DNA from 3 places in the Sporosarcina sp. E16_3 genome. Region 1 is predicted to be linked to each of the others. Evidence: riboswitches for the same ligand, from Rfam matches in the RefSeq annotation. Region 1 holds a riboswitch; each other region holds the start of a gene.
What was found. Region 1 has a riboswitch for preQ1 ahead of queF (preQ(1) synthase). Riboswitches for the same ligand answer to the same signal wherever they lie in the genome.
Positions count from the first base shown of each region.

Region 2: it holds a riboswitch for preQ1, as region 1 does, so the genes downstream of both, queC (7-cyano-7-deazaguanine synthase QueC) here and queF (preQ(1) synthase) in region 1, are expected to answer to the same signal.
Region 3: it holds a riboswitch for preQ1, as region 1 does, so the genes downstream of both, I2483_RS07715 (QueT transporter family protein) here and queF (preQ(1) synthase) in region 1, are expected to answer to the same signal.

Region 1 covers NZ_JADPRX010000023.1:8,578-13,487, reverse strand. The annotation lists gene recQ (DNA helicase RecQ) at 1-459, shown strand, start outside; gene I2483_RS13370 (queuosine precursor transporter) at 545-1,186, opposite strand; gene queF (preQ(1) synthase) at 1,204-1,701, opposite strand; PreQ1 riboswitch class I at 1,788-1,831, opposite strand; gene I2483_RS13360 (MFS transporter) at 1,858-3,024, opposite strand; gene I2483_RS13355 (hypothetical protein) at 3,195-4,304, shown strand; gene I2483_RS13350 (diaminopimelate dehydrogenase) at 4,321-4,910, shown strand, end outside.
Region 2 covers NZ_JADPRX010000002.1:198,250-203,159, reverse strand. The annotation lists gene I2483_RS03385 (2OG-Fe(II) oxygenase) at 1-146, opposite strand, end outside; gene I2483_RS03380 (hypothetical protein) at 333-518, opposite strand; gene queE (7-carboxy-7-deazaguanine synthase QueE) at 813-1,505, opposite strand; gene I2483_RS03370 (GIY-YIG nuclease family protein) at 1,534-2,292, opposite strand; gene queD (6-carboxytetrahydropterin synthase QueD) at 2,359-2,766, opposite strand; gene queC (7-cyano-7-deazaguanine synthase QueC) at 2,763-3,428, opposite strand; PreQ1 riboswitch class I at 3,436-3,479, opposite strand; gene I2483_RS03355 (TerD family protein) at 3,718-4,857, shown strand.
Region 3 covers NZ_JADPRX010000009.1:24,584-29,493, reverse strand. The annotation lists gene I2483_RS07725 (BCCT family transporter) at 1-32, opposite strand, end outside; gene I2483_RS07720 (excisionase family DNA-binding protein) at 229-459, opposite strand; gene I2483_RS07715 (QueT transporter family protein) at 524-1,006, opposite strand; PreQ1 riboswitch class I at 1,014-1,060, opposite strand; gene I2483_RS07710 (winged helix-turn-helix transcriptional regulator) at 1,288-1,620, opposite strand; gene I2483_RS07705 (nitroreductase family protein) at 1,754-2,383, shown strand; gene I2483_RS07700 (DMT family transporter) at 2,952-3,827, shown strand; gene I2483_RS07695 (response regulator transcription factor) at 3,969-4,658, shown strand; gene I2483_RS07690 (hypothetical protein) at 4,636-4,812, shown strand; gene I2483_RS07685 (sensor histidine kinase) at 4,815-4,910, shown strand, end outside.

The DNA.
Region 1 (4,910 bases):
AAAGTGATTGAATTCGGTTTCGATAAATTAACGACATATGGTTTAATGAAAGGGCGTAGTGCAAAAGATATTTCCGATTTCATTGAGTTCATCATTTCGGAAAGTTATCTTGGCGTAGAGAATGGGCAATTTCCAACCATTTACGTCAGTGAACAAGGGAAAGATGTGCTGACTGGCAAAGTAACTGTCAATCGAAAAGTGACTGTTATTACAACGCAAGTTGCGAATGATGATCCGCTATTCGACCAGCTTCGGGCACTTCGTATGAAACTGGCTCAAGAAGCCGGTGTACCTCCGTTCGTCGTTTTTTCAGATAAAACATTACGTGATATGTCGGCCAGAATGCCAATTACAAATGATGATTTCCTTGAGGTTAACGGTGTCGGTCTTGCGAAACTAGAAAGATACGGGGAAGCTTTCATGGAAGAAATCAAGACTTTTCAAATGCAAAACGTTTAACACTAGTGTGAATGAAAGAGGCAGGTACTATCTCAAATCGAGATGGTGCCTGCCTCTTATTTATTCGGAATAATGGATTGTCACTTTAATTGTGTGCGGTTATCGTATTCGTTTTATCTATTTTATCCGTCCTTCTGCATAACGCAACAAGTGCGTAAACAATAGGTGTGTCTAGGATTGCGACAATAAATTTGAAGATATATTGGCTGAAGATCATTCCAATTAAAACGCCTAGTGGCATTGTGCCGTAAAAAGCGATCGAAATAAAAATAGCCGTATCGACAAGCTGGCTTACCATTGTGGATGCGTTATTGCGGATCCACAATTTCTTTGTGCCATGTCGTTTTTTTAGTTTGTCAAAAATCGCAACGTCGAGGTTCTGGCTTATAAGGTAAGCAACCAAACTCGCGATTGTCACACGGAAGCCCGCGCTGAAGATCGTTTCGAACGATTCTTGGTGTTCATAGAAAGGGGCTGCAGGTAACTTAATGGCAATCCAGATGAAGAAAATTGCGAAAAGTTGTGCCATAAAACCTGTTAGAACGGTTCTTCTAGCAGCTTCTTTGCCATACGCTTCTGTTATGACATCCAGGAGCGGATAGGTGCAGACATAAATGAGTGCAGCTGCAGGTAATACAATCCACTCGCCAATACTGAATAATTTCACAGCTAATATATTTGATAAAATTAATAATCCGACGAAAAGTCCATTCAAATAATAAAGCATTGTTGTTACACCTCTTCTTATCGGTTATCGATTTTTTCGGGATACATATCGTGATTCATCAGTCGGTGTTCTGCCATTTGTTCATATTTCGTTTCGGGTTTACCGTAGTTGCAGTAAGGATCGATTGACAAGCCGCCACGCGGAGTAAATTTTCCCCACACTTCGATATAACGCGGTTCAATCAGTTTGATTAAATCATTCATAATAATATTGACGCAGTCTTCATGGAAATCACCGTGATTTCGGAAACTGAATAGATATAACTTGAGTGCTTTGCTTTCCACAAGTTTTTTATCCGGCACAAAACTGATATACATTGTCGCGAAATCGGGTTGCCCTGTCATCGGACAAAGTGATGTAAACTCCGGACAGTTGAATTTCACGAAGTAATCGCGACCCACATGCATATTGTCGACCGACTCTAAAATGTCGGGGTTGTACTCGTACACGTATTTTGTATTTTGATTGCCGAGCAAAGTTAAGTCGGTCAGTGTTGCTTCATCTCTTCCAGCCAATTAAAAAAACCTCCCGTATAATTTGTCAGGGAGGTCCATAGGTGCCGAAAAAGGGGCCATATTGAATGCACATGGCGTAAATTTCGTCATCCATAGTTTTTTATAGAGGGTCGCTATGAACCTCTCCCGAACAGGGTATTCATTTCGTATCTGACATTATAGGACGTGCGATGATTTGTCAATAGAACTTTTGTTCTTCAATCCGATCAAGGTATATAAAGCAACTGCGAGCAGGATGAATCCTGTCAGCATGAAAGCGGCTCGGTATTCCAAGTCCAAGAATCCAATCACGCTTGAACCTGCAACGACACCAATCGAGAAGAACGCGTAAAAATAACCATATGCTTTCCCACGAAATTCAGGAGATGATGAATCAATTAGCAGTGAGTTAATGGATGGGAAGAGGAAAGCGAATCCAGCCCCGTAAATACACATGGCGATATATAAGTTGTTCAATTCCTCAACTTGGCTCAAGAACAACATGCTTAATCCCATAAGTGTTATTCCAAATGCAAGTGTCACAACTGGCCGAACACGGTCAAAGATCCGGTTGATTGGCAATAAAAAGATGAGAATTGCGACGACACCGAATGTGCTTAGTAACAAACCAGTTGTTTTCGTATCAAATCCAAGTGATTCAACTTTTAAAGGCAACACAAGAGCGAGTACACCTTGTGAGAACATTAAAAAGAATGCCCCGGCAAATGCTCTGACCATCCCCGGATGTTGGAAAAGGTATTTGACACGGAAATTGTCAGCTCCTTTTGAAGGCAGTTTTCGTACATATGTAAACGATCGTAAAACAAAAAACGCAAGTATTGCCAGTAGCATCATTATGCCGCCGTTAACCGCCATAATGAAAGGTGTGCTCGTTTTAGCAGCTACAATGCCGCCATATGCTGGACCAATAATGGCTGCCAATCCAACGAATGCGCCGGAAATAGCAACACTTTTACCACGTTTAGACACTTCTGCACGGTTTGCCAAGAAAGTAAACGCAGCTGGGACAATTAGTCCTTCCATGAAACCATGGACAAAGCGGACACCGAGCAATGACGCCGGTCCATCAACAAATGCGTAGAGGAAGAGAGAGAGTGCCGAAGCGAAAAGTCCAAGTACGAGTATAAGGAAGGGTCCTCTTTTGTCAGTCATGAACCCAGAAATAATATTCCCAATTGTATTTGAAAATGAATACATACCAACCGCAAGTCCAACCAAAAATGGCGTAGCACCAAGAGATAATGCAAATGGACTCATAACGGGCAGTTGCGAAAATAAATCAAAAAACGAGAAGAAAACGATTAGGTAAACAAAACCACGCATAATGAAGCCTCTTTTCAATTAATAGATATCATCCTACCCTATACTTTAGCATTATTTAGGCCTAAGGGGAAAAGGAGAGATTGTGAACAATCCTTTTAGTTTGCCATTTAACGAACCGTAACGATAAGATTACTACTAAAATTAAATGAAACCAATGAGGTGATAGATTAGTGGGATTCTTTAAAAGAATTTTCGGCAGACAGGATGATTCGGCGATTGTAGAACAGATTGAGAAACGGTATATTTTTGTTCAACTGGACTTGGAGCATTACTACGACCCATTTTATGAAAGGGATTTATTATCCAGAACAGCCGCAGATTTGGATAATCCTGAATATATGGTTGTTCACAAATCATTCACTGAAGGAGCGGTGCTAATTCCGCATATAAAAGCAGATACTTCCATTGAGTTTTTCATTAAAACGGATCAATTTGTTGTCGAGGAAGTCGTCAAGGCGGGTGTTGTTGTGAAGCATGCGCAATCATCCGTTGATAGGATAGTCATGGAAGTGATTATTTGGAAGAGTGACGGCCAGGTGGACACAATTCCATTTGTATTGAATATCAGTACTAATGACGAACAATCCAGATTGTCTACAGCATTAATCAGTGTTCAAAAAGAGATTCCATTCTATTTTGGGCGGGTTGTGAATGAACTGTTCAAAGTAGAAAGGCAACTGATTGTGAATATGCCGGTGGCGATACAAGAAGATATGCAAATCACTTTCGCGGAGTTGTATAGTGATGAATCCAGTAAATCAGGACCATTCATAGAGCTGGAAAGCGTAACAGATCGTGAAATGACGACTGCGGGATGGGTCATGCATTTTGATAATGAGAAGCTGAAGGAAGAGGAATCAGATTTGTCTTTGATGAAAATTAAAATTTTAAGGACGGTTTTTGATAAGATTAGTCGTCTTGGTGTCAAAGGTAGATTTACTGGATGGATTGCAGAAAATGTGGCAGATTCAAGCGGAACTGGTTCATACGGTGAGACGACGACGTTTATCTTTACATCATCGGAACCAATGCATGGTAATGAAAAATTGCATAGTGAAATTATGAAATATATGAACTCGTTAAAAGGGTTTATTCGCGAGGACGGCGGCTATCCATTAAAGTACGATGGCCTTCCTGTGCTGAGACAAAATGGTTATGACTATGGGTTCGTTGCGATTGATGAAGTTTTTTTGATGAAAGCGGACGAGTTATATAGAAAACTGACCAACAAAGAGATAAACTTATACTATAAATTGCTGAAATTGAATGCAACAGATTGAAAGGGGAAATACAACGATGACAATTAGAGTTGGAATTGCAGGTTACGGAAATTTGGGACGCGGTGTTGAATCTGCAATTAGTCAAAACAAAGATATGGAACTAGTCGGTGTGTTTACAAGAAGGAATCCGGAAGACGTGACGTTGCTGAATGACAATGTACCTGTTCATATAATGGATGACATTCATAAATTTACAGACGCAATTGATGTCCTAATTCTTTGTGGCGGCTCGAAAAACGATTTGCCAGAACAAGGACCGGCACTAGCAGCTCTATTCAACACGGTGGATAGCTTCGATACACATGCGAAAATCCCAGGTTACTTTGAAGCAGTCGATGCTTCTGCAAAACCGAATGGTAAGACAGCCATTATATCTGTCGGCTGGGATCCGGGTTTATTCTCCATAAATCGTTTGTACGGCGAAGCGGTTTTATCTGAAGGTGCTACATACACGTTTTGGGGGAAAGGGTTGAGTCAAGGCCATTCCGATGCGCTTAGAAGAATAGAAGGCGTAAAAGGTGCTGTCCAATATACGATTCCCGTACCTGATGCAGTTGATAAAGTACGCAGTGGTTCGTTACCTGAACTAACTACGCGTGAAAAACA
Region 2 (4,910 bases), on a different contig from region 1:
TCATCGCATTCTTCGTTACTTAAAACATTATCTAAAATTACTATCAATGGTTCTTCATATTTACTGATTATATTAATCTCTCTATCGGTTTTGATTTTATTGCCAACGTGACCAAATATAGTTTGTTCTTTATTCTCCGTTATCATCTTTAAACGACCCCTTAAACTATATGATTTTCAGAACGAGTACGTTTTTTGTAATGAATATATTTGTTAACGGTCTTCTCTGATTAGTTCAATTCTATTTTACCATATAATTTTAATATATCGCAAATTTGTAAAGCATTTTAATATAAGCCATTTTCAAAATGTTGTTGCTATATAGTCGGGATTTTACAAATAGCGTGTATTTCCAACACCGCTTAGTCGCTTGGTGATGGCCTTACGCAATAAGCCCGTCAGAAGATCACGAGGGAGGGATTGAACTGCATCCCTCCTAGGTCTTATTGCTTCGGCGCCCGCAGGATGCGGGTGTGCAGCCTTTGCCGCAGGACGCGGCGATATTAGGCTGCCTTTCATTAGTGTCGCTCCTTCGCTAAATTTGTTCGTTATACAGGTGAGGTATACCACCTAGTTAATTCTAAATAAGTAGTGCCGAATATATAGTTAATCCTAATTAAGTGGTTCAGAATATATATAGTGATTGAGTTAATGATTACACTCCATACCGCCTCGGCAATTTTGGGAACAAAAAAGGTTCCAGTCACCACTATAAATTGGGAAGAATTCAGATGGAAATAGCCCACTCTATGTCAACTTGACACGGAGTGGGCTATATTGATGGATCTTATCTGCTACTATAAGGTAGTTATTTTATACGCCCCGTTTATTCCCCCATATAAGTGTATGCAACTGCGGCAACACTTTAACATCATTCATGATAGGGGAGTTGACAGTCAAATCGATTAGCCATTCATATCGTTTTAGTAATGTTGAAACGAGTTGTGCATCATCAGTTGTCGTCGTATCAGCATTTCCTGTTTGTAGGAAGAAAGGAAACGCCGGGTAACGAAGATGAACCTCTTCTGCAAACTTGAAATCTTCTTCATCGAAAATGACGATTTTCAAACTAGCAGTCGTATCAATCAGTTTCTCCATGAACGTATCCAGTTTGTTGAAATCAGTTGTCATTCCAGAACTCGGTGGTTTTGGAGAAAGGGTAATGTCATCGATTCTCAACAACCAATCCTGCCAAAAGGAAGCTTGCGTTTCAACGGCGACCTTCCATCCTTGTTCATGGCATAGGTCAACAAGTTCCCCGATTCCTTTGTGAAGGGCAGGGTTCCCTCCTGAAATTGTGACATGTGAAAATGATTGTCCACCTATTGCTTTAAGTTCATCTATGATTTCTAGCGGCTGTTTCGGAGTGCTTTTTCCAGAACCATCCCACGTAAAACTGGAATCGCACCAAGAACAAGAATAATCACATCCAGCTGTTCGGACAAACATCGTTTTAAGTCCCATAATGGCGCCTTCCCCTTGAATAGTTGGGCCGAATACTTCCATAATCGGTATTTTTATTTTACTCAAATAATCATGCCTCTCTGCACAGCCAATGTCGTCCGTATTTTATTTCTTTGATTGTGTCATAGGATACTTTGTATCTTTCAGATAAGTTTTTCATTTTCTCCCCTGCAGCGATTTCATTTAAAATGGAATCCCTATCCTCTATAGTTAAGTGTGTTAATCTAGTGTGTATATTTGGTCTTCCTTTAAGGGTTTTACTTATCTTTTTTCGAGTAAGGTCACTTACCTTGGCCCCTTTACGCATAAGCCCGCCTTTTCGAGATTGCTCTATCCGTCCTGGATTTTCTTTGAAATATCTTTTTTGACTTTCAGATTGTTTCTTCTTCGTTTCATCTGAATATTTCTTGCCAAGATTTATTTCTCTTAATTTTTTCTTAGTTTTAGAAGAAACTTTAAGACCAGTACGTCCTTTAGATATATTTTCGGCGTGTTCTTTAGTTTTGGGCTTCCCCTTCAAAGCTTTAGATATTTTTTCTCTGGCTTCATCAGCAAGACCTTCACCACCAAAAGATAGGTTATAGCCATTAGGAGTCGCGGTACAAAGATTTTCAATGTAGTAGGTCTCTCTTTCTCGGAGTTCCTTTAGCGATGAACATTCTTCTAATTCCTCAATCGTGAATTTTTCCCTACCGTATTTCTGGATGGCTTTATTAATAACCATTCCCGAGTACCTGCAATGTTGATTAAACCTATCCTGTAATTTTTGAACTGTAATTCCTACATATTGTTTACCGTTCACTTCATTAGTTAGTACATAGACCTTCATGAAGCAACCCCCCATTAATCTATCCTTTACCTTTATTATAAAGTGATTTCTAGGATAAGAGAATAACTAAGGGCGATATATCACGTATGAGGTCGGCGTTTCTCGGACAATAACTTGGAGACATACTGGCTTATTGCTTCTCGTCAGAAGAACTTCCTGGATTGATTTGCAAATCTGTTCCGCCAATTTCTCCGTCGTCGGGAAATTGCTGTTAAATTCAGGATGATCATTTAGCAGAGAGTGATCGTATTTATCATGAATGAGGTTTTTGAGCTCTTTGAAATCAATCAGAAAACCGATTGGATCAAGTTCATTTCCTCCAATTGTTATATTTAAGTAATAGGTATGTCCATGCATCACTTGGCATTTTCCAGCATCTTCGCTTGGAATGAAATGTGCCGCAGAAAAATGCATGTCTTTGTTTAATTCAAAACGATAAGAATGCTGAACTTGCGGATAAAACTGCTGCATCATTTAGAAACACCAACAGACTTTTTGGATAAATAAGTAGCGAGTCCATCATTCCGTAGCACACAGGCAGGGCATTCCCCACAACCCGTACTCGGGATTCCGTTGTAGCAAGTAAGTGTCTTGTCCTGCACAAATTCAAACGCACCAAGTTCGTCAGACAATGCCCACACATCGGCTTTATCGAGCCACATCAATGGCGTATGGATGACAAACCGTCCGTCCATCGCTAAATTCAAAGTTACATTCAACGACTTTATAAAATTGTCACGACAATCAGGATAACCACTGAAATCCGTTTCACTCACACCTGTGATTAAGTGACGAGAACCAATCGCATCTGCATAAACTGCAGCAAATGAAAGAAACAAATGATTCCTACCAGGAACGAAAGTCGACGGCAATTCGCCTACTACTTCCTTCACTTCAATATCAGCCCGTGTCAAAGCATTCGCTGACAGCTGGTTGATCAAATTCATATCCAGTACTTTGAACGATACGCCTAGCTCGTCTGCAATTTGCCGAGCACACTCGATTTCCTCTGAATGTCGTTGGCCATAGTCAAACGTCACCGTTGCCACTTCACCAAAATTTTTCAATGCCCAAAATAGGCATGTCGTACTGTCTTGGCCACCGCTAAAGACGACAACCGCTTTTTCATTTTTCAATATAAACATCTCCTTAGTTTTTTAGAGAGGGAGTTTTCGAACCTCTTTTTTGAACCCTGTTAATGATAGCATAACTGGGGAATGGATGGGACGGTAAGAGGGGAATTGCAAGTTAACCTCTTAGATGAATAGGGATATGGACACTCACACAATCCGTTTTAAGATTGGAAATAGTTAGTTCTATTAAATCGAGGAGAAGACCGGTAAAATGAGTTACATCTGTATTTAAATTATGTGGTAGAGCCTGAAAAAAGAAAATCACAACTATAAAACCATAAGGAGTCGAATCATGAATATTTTACGAGGTCAAAAAGTTGATATTACAAAAAATACGGCAATTACGGATATTGTTACTGTCTTAGAATGGACGACGATAAACAAAGAAATGGAGATTGACGGAGCGGCATTTTTATTGGATGAAGGTGGACTCTGTAAAAACGATGAGAGCTTTATTTTTTATGGACAACCATATAGTATAGATAAATCTGTAAAGCATTTTAGCTCTACAAACGGGCAAAATGAAATCCACTTATCCTTGGATAAGGTTCCGAATACTATCCAAAAAATCGCACTTACCTTGACTATTCATGAGGGAGAGAGCAAAGGACAAAGTTTCAGTACAGTTTCTTCCGCCCGCTTAATTGTGAAGGATCGATTGAGTGGGCGAATCTTGTTTTCATTTACTTTCGGGGAAGAACTACAGCAAGAGACTGCCATCGTTGTTGGTGAAATCTATAGGCATAACGGTGAGTGGAAGCTGAATCCAGTGGGGAGTGGGTTCAATGGCGGACTTCCCTCTTTATGTGAAAACTTTGGATTGGATGTAATTAACGAACCGATAGCCCCCGTGCCCGCGCCTGTTGAGAAAAAAGAAGTAGTGAAACCTTTAATCGTTACCCTGAGGAAAAAAGAAACGATATCAATCAAGAAAACGACTAAAGTAGTCGCGACGCTGGAATGGAAAAGCAATAAGGATTTGGATTTATATTGTTTTTACGTTACGAAAGACGGAACTGAAGGCAAAGTCTATTATAAAAATCTTGGAAGCTCTACTAGCCTACCGTTCATCACGTTGGATGGAGACGCGAAAAACTCTGGGAAAGAGACGATTACTGTTCATAATCCATCACAGCTTAATTATGTTTTATTTGCAGCGTACAGCGCGGTCTCCAACGGGGTTGGCAGTTTCAAAGCGATGAAAGCGAAAGCAGTTGTCGATAATCAAATGGGACAAAAAATCACATCCCCTTTGTTCGAGGAGAATAAGTATGCTTATTGGGTAGCAATCGCCAAAATTGATTTCACAGATACGCATGAAATGAAAGTAAGTCATGTAGAAACTTACTCGGAATCCGGTACTGAAAGATCTCCCCTTATGTATAAAAATGGGGCTTTTGAAATGAATGTCGGACCTGAGGAATTTAAGTAAGACATGTGCGTGCACGAAGATACAAATTAATTATGTGATGTCTTATAGAAAGT
Region 3 (4,910 bases), on a different contig from region 1:
GTGATGTAAAAGACATTTGAAATTTTCTTCATAATTCCCCCTCGTGTAACTGGTAATTTAGAAACAGCTTCTTACTATACTAGTAAAGTGCTTTTAAAGCAATCAATCGGTGTGTTTAGTATTGCCGTTTAAAGCGATTTTCATTCCTATGCCCTAATTACTCGTAATGAAAACCCATTTCAAATAAAATAAAATCGGCTGAAGACGTGTGTGTCCTCAGCCGGTTTTTTAATCTTCATCTTTAATGTCACGATCGGGTGGGATTGGTTCGTTCCGCCATTCATCGATTTGGTGTTTCAACATTTGGAGCTGTTCCAAATAGTGACCAAACTGATCCTTGTTAATGAGGAATTGTTCCCCATCATGGACGGAGCGGATACGGCCTTCCCGTACGTACTTTTCTACTTGTTCGACGGGCATACTAAGGTGTTCGGCGGTTTCTTGAATGGAGATATACATCGTAACCCTCCTAGAAAAGTCTCCGCCAATTCAATTGTAGACAAAGTGGCAGGGGACGTTTTGGTTAAATCAACTTTTCGAAATTAAGACGTTTATTCAAAGCTATCATAATCGGAATTCCGATTGCCATGACAACAAATTCGCCGATAGCAACTGTTAACCATGTAAGAAGGAAAGGCAGTCCTAACGCTAGGTTCAACTCGAAAGCAATGATGAACATTGTAAAGGTGAAGACAAGCGTGTTGAAGACCATTCGCTTGAACATTCCGGATATGAATTTAGCAGAAAAGATCGTGATTGAAAGAGCTAGGATTGATTGGCTTACCCCGAAAAACAGGTCATACATGCCAAGCGGGGAAAATAAGTTTGTCACAAACACGCCGAGTACAATCCCAAATATAAATTTCTTATTGAACACGACGAGATGGTTGAACATCTCAGGGATCCTAAATTGGATGGCTGCGTATGCTAATGGTGCTATTAATAGGGATACAGCTACATATAAAGCGGCGATAATCCCGCTAATGGCCATTGTTTTTATCTTCATTATTCTTTTCCTCCTAGTTTTTTTAGCGTGGGATGGTTGACGAACCACGTGTTAAAAGCCTGCAATACAGTGTATCATAGTGTTTTTGATTCGTACATGTCAATACATGTGAAAAACGAAGAGGTACGAATTTAGGGAGGATAAATATCGGTGTACGATGCCTTGTGGGAGCAATGATTCTTCTAGATATAGATGAATGTAGTCAGTCAAAGAATGGGGAAAGAGCTTTAAACCACGAGGGTATAAAAGCTCTTTTTGGAGGTGTTTATATGCGCTCTAACCTAAGGGGTTGTACGCTTTGCCATCCAGTTCCGAATGGCTGTAATAACTTCTTTCAATTCCATCCCGCTATCCGTAAGTTCGTATCCAATTATAGTAGAAGGCTCCAATTGTTTTTTTATAACAAGGCCTTCTTTGATTAATTCATTTAGCCGTTCTGTTAAAAGTCGGTCTGATATCCCTGGAATACCCTCAGTGATTTCATGAAAACGCTTGGGTCCGGACATCAATGTATAAATAATTACCCCCATCCATCTCTTGCCAATAAATTCAATCGTATCGTGAAAGTTGTTGCAGACATGTGATGAAATCCCACATTCGTTCGGTTGATTCACTAGTCAAACCTCCATTCTGCTTTATCTTTCATCTATCTTAACATGTATCGTTAGGGTTGACACATACAACTTACTAATGGTAAGTTGTATGCAATCACTTACTATTAGTAAGTTGTAAAAGGGAGGCAATACAATGACTACAACATTAGATTCAAATTTATATAGTGTAATGAACGCAAGGAAATCAGTGAGGGTGTTCGATCCGAACGCTACAATCGGTAAAGAAGAAATTGCAGAAATGCTGAAGTTGGCTACAATTGCTCCTTCATCCAGCAACCTACAATCTTGGAGCTTTATCGTTTTTCAAGACGCAGAATTGAAGAAGGAACTGAAAAAAATAGCCAATAATCAAGCTGCCGTTGAGGATTCTTCTGCTGTTATTGCGGTCTTGGGGAATATAGATGCGTATAAGAAAGTGGAACAAATTTATACACAAAACGTGGCAGAAGGACATATGGATGATTCTATTAAGGATCTCACAATTGCCAGTACGAATGCAGTTTATCCAAATATGCCAAGAGAGGTAAGAGCGAACATTGCTTCTTTCGATGCAGGGCTTGTTTCTATGCAATTTATGTTGATTGCTAAAGAAAAAGGTTATGATACTTTACCAATGGGTGGCTTTGATAAAGTGAAATTTGCTGAGAGATTCGACCTTCCCGGTGATCAATTCCCAGTTGTACTGATCGCTTTAGGAAAGGCTGCTGCCCCGGCATACGGGTCTTCCCGTCTGCCTTTAGATGAGGTTGTACGTTTTATATAAGATTGATTTTTGCCCGAGATGCTACCTGCATTTCGGGCTTTTTGTATAAATACATTTAATATCACGGGTGTTGATTAACCAGTAAATTCCTGCTTACTTTTGTGGTAAATCACTAGGGACTCTTTGTACAGGTGGTTGGATTATTAGGACTGAATGGCTACTACTTAATCCAACTTTATAGTATTCCCTTCGATTTTATAGAAGTGTCACTTTCTAAATGGCGTTACACTGTTACTTTTATTATCTTTCCCAAAATAAGTAGGAAAGGCACTATTAAAAGCGGTATAGTGCCCGAAATTTCATCTTCGGGCACTTGCAATCTCTATAGAAAGGTAGCTATTCTTTTATTGTCCAAAGCAATTGCACTTAACGCTCGGTAAAGTTGTCGTGATCATTTTGTCCAAAGTCAGCCGAAAACGAACGAGTGGAAATGGATACTTTCACGTTTTTCTTACAAATGCTTCATATAATAAAACGGATAATCAACAGACTTGATTTACCATTAAGGTGTTGGGAAATTTTGTTTTTGTGGTATCTTCTACTATAGAGAGAGTAAGGGGGAATCACTTTGTCACAACGTATTTCATATCTAGTCGTGCTGTTTGGAGCAATCCTTTGGGGAACGACGGGCACCGCCCAAACATTTATGCCGCAAACGATACATCCGTTAGCAGTTGGCGCATCGAGGCTTGCAGTAGGGGGTTTTTCATTACTAGTTATTTTGCTCATTATGCGTAAAATCAATTTTCGGAATTGGCCGTGGAAATCTACCCTGTACGCAGCTATTTCAATGGCAATTTTTCAATATTTATTTTTTTCTTCTGTAAGATTAACAGGGGTTGCTATCGGCACGGTCGTCACAATCGGGAGTGCTCCCGTTTTTTCCGGAATCATTGAATGGTTATTAGTAAAACGCCGTCCCACACAAGTGTGGATTATGGCGACAGCACTTGCAATTATAGGGTGTGCACTGCTCTTTTTAAATAAGGATGGAATCGTTGTCAATCCAGTGGGAATTGCGATGTCACTTGGAGCTGGATTGTTGTTTGCCTTTTATACCCTCGTCAATAAAGACGTGCTAGAAAAGGTAGATCCTGTGCCTGCTGTTGCGGTTATCTTTTCGATGAGTGCGATAATGCTCATGCCATTCTTGTTTTTATTAGAAACGGAAGGGCTCATGACAGGGCGTGGAATTTCTGTTGTGTTGTATCTTGGAATCGTCACAACCAGTGTGGCATATATCCTCTTTTCTGCCGGATTGAAAAGAATACCATCATCGTCAGCAGTCACGCTGTCACTTGCTGAACCACTTACTGCTGCTTTATTGAGTGTAATTGTTGTAGGTGAGCGACTGAATGGAACGTCTTGGATGGGTATTGCGATGTTGCTTGGTGGGATTCTTGTATTGACGCTGAGTGGTAGAAAAGTAAAGAGAACTAATTAATAAGCACCGGGCCTTCCTGTAAGTATAGGAAGGCCCGTTTTTTGACTATCTTAAGACTTTCTTCATAATTACAGTTGGTAATTGTTAAGATTTGGCGGGTACAATAGGTATCATAGAGTTAAGAAAAGCGAGGTGCGGAAGATGGCGAAGTTCACGGTGTTGGTAGCGGATGACGATCAGGATATCCGTGACGGGATTGAAATTTATTTAAAAAATGAAGGATACAATGTACTAAAGGCCGCGGATGGCAAAGAGGCGCTCGAGTTATTGGAGGCGAACGACGTCCATCTTCTTATTCTCGATATTATGATGCCGAACATGGATGGTATTACAGCGACATTCAAAATTCGAGAAGCGCGCAATATCCCGATTATCATGTTAAGTGCAAAAGCGGAGGACTCTGATAAAATTCACGGTTTGTCCGTTGGCGCTGATGATTATGTAACCAAACCGTTCCATCCAATGGAGTTGATGGCGCGGGTGAAGTCGCAATTACGTCGCTATATTCAATTTGGTACGTATGACGGTCAGAAAAAAATTGAAGTTGACGGTCTTGTTCTTGATGAAGAAGCAAAGGAAATAACGGTCGAGGGCGATGTTGTGAAGTTGACGCCCATTGAGTACAAAATTACAGAATTGCTGATGAAAAATGCAGGGCGCGTGTTTTCCATCAATGAAATCTATGAACGCGTCTGGAACGAGGCGGCGTACAATGCTGAAAATATTGTTGCTGTCCATATACGTAAAATTCGCGAAAAAATTGAAGCAGATCCGAAAAATCCAAGATATGTAAAGGTGGTGTGGGGCATTGGTTACAAAATCGAAAAATGATTACACTGCTTTTTGGTCAATCCTTGCAATTGTTATTGCGGCACTGAGTATTGGTTATTGTTTCACCCACATCATCGATTTAGTTGGTAATGGTGTGGAACGTTCTAGTCGGGCCATCGCCCAATTAAACAGGCTAATTAAAGGAGGCGTTTAACGATGAAGAGTAATAAATCGCCCCTACTATTATGGGTTTTACTAGTTTCGTTATTTTTAATAGCGCTTAATTCAACCGTGCAGGCTGATCTACAGAAT